2 regions of the Sinomonas sp. B1-1 genome follow, and region 1 is predicted to be linked to the other one. Evidence: riboswitches for the same ligand, from Rfam matches in the RefSeq annotation. Region 1 holds a riboswitch; the other holds the start of a gene.

The links. Region 1 has a riboswitch for cyclic di-AMP ahead of ACQ5BE_RS11655 (M23 family metallopeptidase). Riboswitches for the same ligand answer to the same signal wherever they lie in the genome.
Region 2: linked by a shared signal. The riboswitch ahead of ACQ5BE_RS10950 (hypothetical protein) and the one ahead of ACQ5BE_RS11655 (M23 family metallopeptidase) in region 1 are both predicted to bind cyclic di-AMP.

The regions. Positions count from the first base shown of each region.
Region 1 is NZ_JBCHVF010000007.1:78,661-83,063, forward strand. It holds gene ACQ5BE_RS11645 (NlpC/P60 family protein) at 1-587, opposite strand, end outside; gene ACQ5BE_RS11650 (C40 family peptidase) at 688-1,416, opposite strand; cyclic di-AMP (ydaO/yuaA leader) riboswitch at 1,436-1,600, opposite strand; gene ACQ5BE_RS11655 (M23 family metallopeptidase) at 1,792-2,619, opposite strand; cyclic di-AMP (ydaO/yuaA leader) riboswitch at 2,626-2,838, opposite strand; gene ACQ5BE_RS11660 (metal-dependent transcriptional regulator) at 3,057-3,752, opposite strand; gene serC (phosphoserine transaminase) at 3,950-4,403, shown strand, end outside.
Region 2 is NZ_JBCHVF010000006.1:100,745-105,147, forward strand. It holds gene ACQ5BE_RS10940 (response regulator transcription factor) at 1-651, opposite strand, end outside; gene ACQ5BE_RS10945 (hypothetical protein) at 830-1,654, shown strand; gene ACQ5BE_RS10950 (hypothetical protein) at 1,773-2,615, opposite strand; cyclic di-AMP (ydaO/yuaA leader) riboswitch at 2,622-2,816, opposite strand; gene ACQ5BE_RS10955 (winged helix-turn-helix domain-containing protein) at 3,419-4,258, shown strand; gene ACQ5BE_RS10960 (SixA phosphatase family protein) at 4,321-4,403, shown strand, end outside.

The DNA of each region.
Region 1 (4,403 bases):
GCGCTGACCGTGCGGCCGAGGGAGAGGTAGCCGGCCGGCCAGCCGTGGTAGTGGATGCCGACGGCGGCCAGCGAGTTGGTCACGAGCATCGTGCAGTCCTGGGCGACACCCAGCTGGGCGTACGCGGCGGCGGCGATGGCGGCACCCTGGCCGCTCGCGGCGGCGGGGGCCGGGGCGGGAGCCTGCACAGCGGTGCTGGCGGCGGCCTGCACCTTGGCGGGAGCCGGAGCCTGGGCCTGCGGGGCGGCCTGGGCGACGGGGGCCGGGGCCGGCTTCTCGACGACCGGGGCGGCAACGGACTCGACGGCGGGACGCTCGAAGGTGACGGCGGCCGTCGTCTCGGCCGAGATCGGCGCCTGGACGGCGCTCTCGACCTCGAGGGCAACCGGGGCCGACGCCTCGCGCTGGGACGAGACCTCAGCAGCGTTGGCGGCGACGCCGCTGGTCAGGACGAGGCCGCTGGCAGCCGCGATGACGGCGGCCTGGCGGCCGACACCGCCGGCGTTCTCGGTGACAGCCTTGGCGATGATGGCAAGGGAGGAGGTGTTGTCGGCGCGGTGGCGCCCGATTCCTGCACGGGTGGTCATACGGGTGAGTTCTCTCTCTCGTGTCCCTCAGGCCGCAGGGGGACGGCCCTCGGAAGGCGCCGCAGCGGGGGTCACCGCCGCGCCCGGAAGTGGATGGTTCTCAGCTGAGGGTGTAGAAGACGGACGAGCCGGTCGCGGCCACGGCGTGGAGCAGCGTGCCCTGCGAGGGGTTGAGCGCGCTGATCATCATCCCGTTGCCGACGTAGATGCCAACATGGGCGCCGCCGTTCTGGACCACGAGGTCACCGGGGGCCGGAGTGGCGGTCTGGCGCATGATGCTCCATGCCTGGACACGCGGGATGCTGATGCCTGCCTGGGCGTAGACCCACTGGGTGAAACCCGAGCAGTCCCAGCCAGCAGGAGTGGTGCCGCCCCAGACGTAGGGGTGGCCGATGCCCGTGTAGGCGATCGCCGCGAGGCTCGAGCCGGCGGCGTTCACGGTGGCGTCCACAGCGGGCGACGACTTCGTCGCGACCGCGGCCTGCGCGGTAGCGGTCTGCGTCTGCGCGGCCGGAGCGGTGGACTGGGTCTTGACGGGCTCGACGACGGGCGCGGCGACCGACTCAACGGCGGGGCGCTCGAAGGAGACCTGGGCATCGGTGGACGCGACGACGCTCGGCACAGCAGTGCTGGCCACGTCGGAGAGGGCGGAAGCCTCGCGCTGGGCTTCTGCAGCCTGCGCGGGGAGCCCGGCGCTGATGATCAGCCCGGACGCCGCGGCGATGACGGCCGCCTGGCGGCCGATGGTGCCTGCATTGTCGGACACTGCCTGCGCGACAGCTTCGAGCGGACGGGTGCGGACCGGTACGGCGCGATGGCGCGCAGTCATGGTGCGTGACGACACAGAAGTAGCCTCTCCCAGTGCCTACGAGGTGAGCTGTCGGGTTCGGATTGGAAGTATCCGGCCTCCCGGCTCGCGCCGGGCTGCTTAACCCCAAGGCCCTCCCTGAGGAGGACCAGAAGTGGTTCCCCCGCCTCTGCCAAGCGGTGTGTGCGAACGGCTTCGGAGAGTGGCAGAGCTAGGCATTCTCTCCGAATGTTCCAACTTGGTAGGAGCTGGAACAGGAACGACCCTACAGGACACCGGACCATATGTCACATTCGGATCACGGTGTGTTTATCGAGGATCACGAAAAGGACACGACGAAGGGCGCGCGCCCGAAAGCACGCGCCCTGGAGGGCTGGAGAGGGCCGCTAACGCGGCTCAGAGCCAGCCGTTGGGGTCGACGACGTCGCCGTTGACCATGACCTCGAAGTGGAGGTGGCAGCCGGTGGAGGCACCGGTCGTGCCGCTGAGGGCGATGAGCGCCCCGCGGTCCACCTTCTGGCCCACCGAGACCGAGAACGAGGAGAGGTGGTTGTAGGTGGTCTCGAGCCCGTTGCCGTGGTCGATCACGACCCGGTTCCCGCCGCCGTAGGGGTGCCATCCGGCGAAGGTCACGGTTCCGCCGGCGGCCGCCTTGACGGAGGTCCCGCACTGGGCGGCGAAGTCCTGCCCGCGGTGGAACTCGCCGGCCCACCCGCTGATGGGGCTCACGCGGTAGCCGAACGGAGAGGTCTTCTCCATGGAGTCGAGGGGGGCGCCGAGGGAGTGCTGGGCCTGGGCCGGCGTGACACCCTTGGCAGACTCGGCCGTGAGCATCTGCTGGAGCTGGCCGTCCGGGTTGAGTGCACTGCCCACGGAGGCCCGGCTGAAGGCGACGGACGCGTCCTCGGGCGCCGTGACCTCGGGCAGGACGGCCGTGTCGACGACCTGGGAGGCCTTCGAGGCGGCGCCGGCCTCGATGGCACCGGTGGCGGTGGGGACCGTCACGGTCAGGACAAGGCCCGTCGCGGCGAGTGCCACCCCGGCCTTCTGCCCGACCCCGGCGACCGAGGCGATCTCGGCGAGCTGGCGGACGGGGCTCTGGCGCTCGGCGGCGCGGCGGCCGCGCCTGCTGGCGTCTCGGGGGCGGAGGCCCGCGGCATGGTCGACATCGGCGAACGACGGCGACTGGGCGCGACGTCGACCGCGGACAGCTTGCTGGCTCAAGCGAATTCCCTCTCTCGTCAAGCGCCTGCGAAGTTAGCTGTCGGGTTCGAGCCAGAGAGTCCGGACTCGGCCCAGCCGCGCGGGTCTGGGCACACGGGTATCCACGGATGGATCCTGCGTGCCAGTGTCCCGAGCGTGCTGCGGGCTTCACCCCAAGGCGGCCTCGGCCGCCGCTGGTGGTTCCCCCGCCTCTGCCTTGGATTGCTGCATCCCGGTCCGCTGGCAGAGCTCGGCGTGCGGCTGGGATCACGCCGAAGTCCCGGCGCTTGTCCTCCAGCATAGAGGAACTCAAACCCGATGTAACGCTTTCGTGACCTTTAGTGAGAGGAAGCTCACGCCAAATTGGCGTCTGGCGGGTTACTCCACCGAGTAGAGGTTTTGTCCTCTTGTGTGAGGCCTTGTGCGACTCCCCGGTAACTACGCGGCTCGCGGGCCAGCTATGCCACCGAGACGAAGACGTGCGCCGCAACCTCGACCGGCAGCTCCAGCGCGCCGTCGACCATTGCCACGCGCACCGAGATGTAGTCCCCCACCCGCTCGAGGGCGACCTTGGCGCCCGGACGGATGCCGCCCTCATCGAGCTGTGCCAGCAGCTCCGGGTCCACCTGGATCGGCTCGGCGAGCCGGCTCACCACGACCCGGGAACCCGGGGCATAGGTGTCCATCGCCTCCACGAGCGTGACGACGCCGTCGGCGAACCCCTCGGAGGGGGTGCCGCCGAGGGCCTCGAGGCCGGGAATGGGGTTCCCGTAGGGCGACTCCGTGGGCCGTCCGAGCAGCTCGTACAGCCGGCGCTCGACGCGCTCGCTCATGACGTGCTCCCAGCGGCACGCCTCGTCATGGACGTAGGGCCAGTCCAGCCCGATCACGTCGGAGAGGAGGCGCTCCGCGAGGCGGTGCTTGCGCATGACCTCGACCGCCCGCCTGCGGCCGTCGAGGGTCAGCTGCAGGTGCCGGTCCCCTGAGACGACCACGAGGCCGTCCCGCTCCATGCGTGCCACGGTCTGGGAGACGGTGGGGCCGGAGTGGCGGAGCCGCTCGGCGATGCGCGCGCGCAGTGGGGTGATGCCCTCCTCCTCGAGTTCGAGGATGGTGCGCAGGTACATCTCGGTGGTGTCGATGAGGTCGGACATGCGGTGCTTCGAGCTCCTCGGGCGGTGGGGCGGTGCGGACGGCGTCGCTGCCGCAATTCTAGCTTATTTTGAACCGCTCAGATTAGACGGGACTCCCGGGCGCAATGGTTCGCGACACCAATGCCGGTGCGGCAGACTTGACCCGGGGCGAAGGGCACGGCCTCCGCCTCCACCCTGACCCACAAGGAGGCTTCACCGTGGCCGAATCCAGCCAGCTTCAGATCCCCGCCGAGCTCCTCCCTTCCGATGGACGCTTCGGAGCAGGTCCATCCAAGGTGCGCCGAGAGCAGGTCGACGCGATCGCGGCGGCGGGTGAGAAGCTGCTCGGCACCTCCCACCGGCAGGCGCCCGTCAAGAACCTCGTCGGCAGCGTCCGCGAGGGCCTCAAGGAGTTCTTCTCGGCGCCCGAGGGCTACGAGGTGGTCCTCGGCGTCGGCGGTTCAACTGCGTTCTGGGACGTCGCCTCCTTCGGCCTCGTCCGCTCCAAGGCCCAGCACCTCTCCTTCGGTGAGTTCGGCTCGAAGTTCGCCAAGGCCACGGACAAGGCGCCGTTCCTCGAGCGCTCCTCGATCATCACCTCGGAGCCGGGGACGCGCCCCTCCCCGAAGGCCGAGGCCGGCGTCGACGTCTACGCGTGGCCGCAGAACGAGA
Region 2 (4,403 bases), on a different contig from region 1:
GGAGATGTACAGCTCGACGATGTTCGCCTGGCCGCCGAAGTCGTACTGCCACACCCGGTCGAGGATCTGGGCCTTGCTGATCACTCGCTTCGGGTTCTCCATCAGGTAGCGCAGGAGTTCGAACTGGGTGGCGGTGAGCTGGATGTCCTCGCCGCCGCGGGTCACCTCCCGGGTGTCCGTGTTCAGGACGAGGTCTCCGACCACGAGTTCGGCGTCGTCCTGCGCGGCCACGCCCGAGCGCTGCACGAGTCGGTGCAGGCGGAGCATGACCTCCTCCATGCTGAACGGCTTCGTCACATAGTCGTCGCCGCCCGCGGCGAGGCCCGTGATCCTGTCCTCGACCGCGTCCTTCGCGGTCAGGAACAGCGCGGGGACCTCCGGCATGAACTGGCGGATCCGGCCGAGCACCTCGACGCCGTCGAAGCCGGGCATCATGACGTCCAGCACCAGCACGTCCGGGCGGAAGTCCCGCGCGGCGGCGACAGCCGAGGGCCCGTCCCCGGCGATCTGCACGCTCCAGCCGGCCATGCGCAGCCCCATGCTCATGAGGTCCGCGAGGCTCGGCTCGTCGTCCACCACGAGGGCGCGGATCGGGGTCCCATCGGGGTGTGTGAGGGCGGGCAGATTGTTGACGGAGAAGGGGCTTGCCATGGTTCCAGCCTCCCGTGACGGTTTAGTCCCAGCCTGAGCCTCAGCTTTGAGCGAGCTGTGGACGCCCGCGGTGACCAGACTATCCCCGGTCACAGCCAGTCCTGCAGGGTGGCACAGCGTCGCCACAGGGACGGAACCAACTCTTGGGAGCAGGACACCGCGACCCCAGGAGGATTCAATGTCCGGCGAAGACCAGCAGAGGCCCCACGAACCCGGCCACGCCCAGCCAGGCCAGAACCCGAACCGGCCAGGCCAGCAGGCCCGGCCCTCCGTCGAGCCGAGCGTGCCGGGAGGGACGCACGACGCCGCGTGGCAGCAGGGCGCCCAGCCCGCCGCCGGATGGGGTGCCCCGGCCCCGCAGCAGGGCCAGCCCGCCGCCGGCTGGGGCGCCGCTCCTCCCCAGGGGCCGGGCCGGCGCGGGATGTCCCGCACCCAGAAGGGGGCTGCCGCCGCCGGCATCGCCGTCGTGCTCGCGGCGGGCGCCGGGGCCGCCGTGTATGCGGCGACCGGCTCCACCAGCGGCGCAGGAACCGCGCAGGGCGGCGTGGGCCAGCCGGGTGCGAACGGTCAGCCCGGCACAGGCGGCCAGTCCCGCTTCGGCCAGGACGGCGGTGCTCAGGACGGCGTGGCGCCGGACGGCTTCGGCCCCGCCGGCATGGGCGCCGGCACCATGGGACAGGTGCTGCACGGCGAGTACGTGGTGCTGCGGGACAGCCAGAACGTGACGATGGTCATGCAGACCGGCACCATCACCGCGGTGTCGTCGGGATCCGTGACCGTGAAGAGCACCGACGGGTTCCAGCAGACCTACGCACTGACCGCTCAGACCGAGTACCTGAGCCGGACGGCGGGCCGCAGCCAGCGGGGGTCCCAGTCAGGGTCATCGTCCGGGTCGTCGTCGAGCCTCGCCATCGGCCAGACCGTGAGCATCACGGCCCTCAAGGATGGACTCTCGGCGCTCACCGTCAGCGAGACTTCGGCATCGGCCGGCTCGAGCAGCTGACCCCCGACGTCCTGCCGAGCACGACGGCGCCGCCCACCTCGCGCTGAGGTGGGCGGCGCCGTCGTGCTCTGTCCCCCTGCTGCCGCCGTTCGGGCGGCCGGTCACTGCCAGCTGGTGATCAGTACCAGTTGTTGGCGAGGTGGAAGGCGAGGGCGTTGGCGGGGGAGCCGTACCGGGACTTGATGTAGTTCAGGCCCCAGTCGATCTGGGTGCGGTAGTTGGTCTGCCAGTCGGCGCCGACGCTCGCCATCTTCGAGCCCGGGAGCGACTGGACGATGCCGTACGCGCCGCTCGAGGCGTTCGTCGCGGTGGTCCTCCAGCCCGACTCCTTGGTCCAGAGGGTCTCGAGGGCGCTCATCTGGTCCTGGCCCCAGCCGAAGGCGGCGAGGCGGCTCGCGGCGTACGCCTTGGCGCCCGCGGGGTCATCGACGGGCTGGGCGGCGAGCGCGGCGGCTGCCTTGTCCGCCGCTGCCTTGTCAGCGGCAGCCTTGTCGGCGGCGGCCTTTGCGGCCGCCGCCTGGTCCGCCGCTGCCTGGTCGGCGGCAGCCTTGGCAGCGGCAGCCTGGTCCGCGGCGGCCTTCTCGGCAGCTGCCTGGTCCGCAGCCGCCTGCTCCGCCGCGGTCTTGGAAGCAGCGGCGTCAGCGCGGAGGGCCGCCTGCTCGGTGGGGCCGGCGGCGATCGACTGGGCGATCGAATCGCCCGAGGCTTCGGGAATGCTGGCCTCGACAGACGAGGTGCGGGCCAGGCCGTTCACGTTGGCCGTGGCTGCCGCGCCGCCTCCGGCGACCGCGAGCAGGCCGAGGGACAGTGCGACGACGGCGCTGCGGTGGCCGAGCTTGTCGAACGCGCTGCCGGACTTGGCGCCCGAGGACGCGGCAATGCGGGCGAGGGGGGAGGAGTGGTCGAAGGCGCGGCGGCGGCCATGAGGGCGCGGGGCAGCGCGGAAGGGGGACTTGCTCAAAGCGGATGGGCCTCTCGTTGGCGCCTGCGAAGTTAGCTGTCGGGTTCGGATGCGAGCCATCCGGCCCTGCCGATGGGCATGGGCTTCACCCCAAGGGCGCACCTCCGCTCGGGAGAGCGGGCGCGGCCGCCAGGTGGGTCCTCCGTCTCTGCCTTGAACTGAACGCAACGGGCCGCCGGCAGAGTTCGGCGAGCGGGTCCCGTGGGCACCCGCCGTTCTGCGGGCACCCATACACCGTACGGGAAGCTTCCGTCATTGTCACATTTGGGTAACGGCAGATTTGGCGTCGCACTAGCTGACCGAAGGGTCGGTTGTCTACCTGACGCGGCCGGGTCTCCGGCGCGCGTCCACAGCCGTCCACATTGTGAGATTCCGCCTAGTTCAACGGAAGATGAACGGAAGGAGTCCTTTCGCCGAAGATCCTTCGATGAAAACTCGACCATCTCCCGAAACTGTGAAAATCTTGATTCATAACAGGCCTGCGCCGAATCGTGATGCTGATCACAAAGGCCTCGCTGATCTCAACATGTGAGACGAAAGCGGCATTGTTACTTGCCTGTAGGCATTGTTACGCCGCACACTCTCAGTGTGAACAAAGACTCAACAGCACCTGCAGCCGCAGTAGCCCTCGCTGGCTCACCCGCCAGCCTCGAGCCGCGCTGTTGTCGAATGTCGAGCTGACTGCACCACCCCAGCGTTTAGCCCCAGTCGTTCCTCCGCCCAGCGTCGGGCAGCACCTACCCACGCGGGCGATCTGCTCCGCATTCGAAGCCTTCACGGCTAGTTCTCTCGAGGTCTGATCCATGTCTGTTGCTTCCGGCTACGTCCACATCTCTGTCCGCAACGCCCAGAAGTCCCAGCCGGGCCACCGGCAGCCGTTCGGCTCGCGCTTCCCCGGCCAGGCCGATGCCCCGGCTCACCCCGGAGCCCAGCAGGGGCTGCGGGCAGCCCAGCCCTTCCGCTCCCTGGCCGAGGACTACGCCCCGATCACCGCCCCCACCCCGGTCGTCCCCGCGGGGCCTGAGCCGGTGCGGGCGGTCACCCCGGACAACGTCGCGCATGGCTTCGTCCTCTACGTGGGCCTGTCCGAGCAGCAGGCCGCCGCGGCCGGCACATCGATCGCGCGCATCGCCCAGGAGATCCGCGCGTACGCGCAGAACCTCGTCGAGGGCGTCGAGAGCTACGCGGCCGTCGCGGTGGCGCCGGCCTCCGCACCCGGCTCCTCGCTCGACGTCGTGCGCTCCACCTTCGGCGACCCGACCATCGCGGCCCGCCAGCAGCGCCCCGAGCCCCGTCCGGCCCCGCAGTCGGACGCCCGCCCGGCCGGCGTCCTCATCGACCTCGCCCGCCGCGAGGTCCACCTCGACGGTGAAACCCTGAACCTGACGTTCAAGGAGTTCGAGCTCCTGAACTTCCTCGTGGAGAACGGGACGCGGACCGTGAGCCGTGACGAGCTGCTCGAGGGCCTCTGGAAGAACGCCGAGGAGATCCCGAACGAGCGCACGATCGACGTGCACATCCGCCGCCTGCGGTCCAAGCTCGGCCGTCTGGCGAACACTGTCCGCACCGTGCGCGGGCAGGGCTACCGGTTCTACGAGCACCCCGAGGTCATCGTCTGGGCCGCGCCCGAGTACTCGATCTAGTCGCTGCCACGGGGCAGCCGGCAGACGCCGGCCCCCTCCACCGCGCCCCGTAGGCTAGTGGCGTGAGCAAGCACCACCTCAAGCGCCTCGTCGTCCTGCGTCACTCCAAGGCTGCGTGGCCGGTCGGAGTCGCGGACGCCGACAG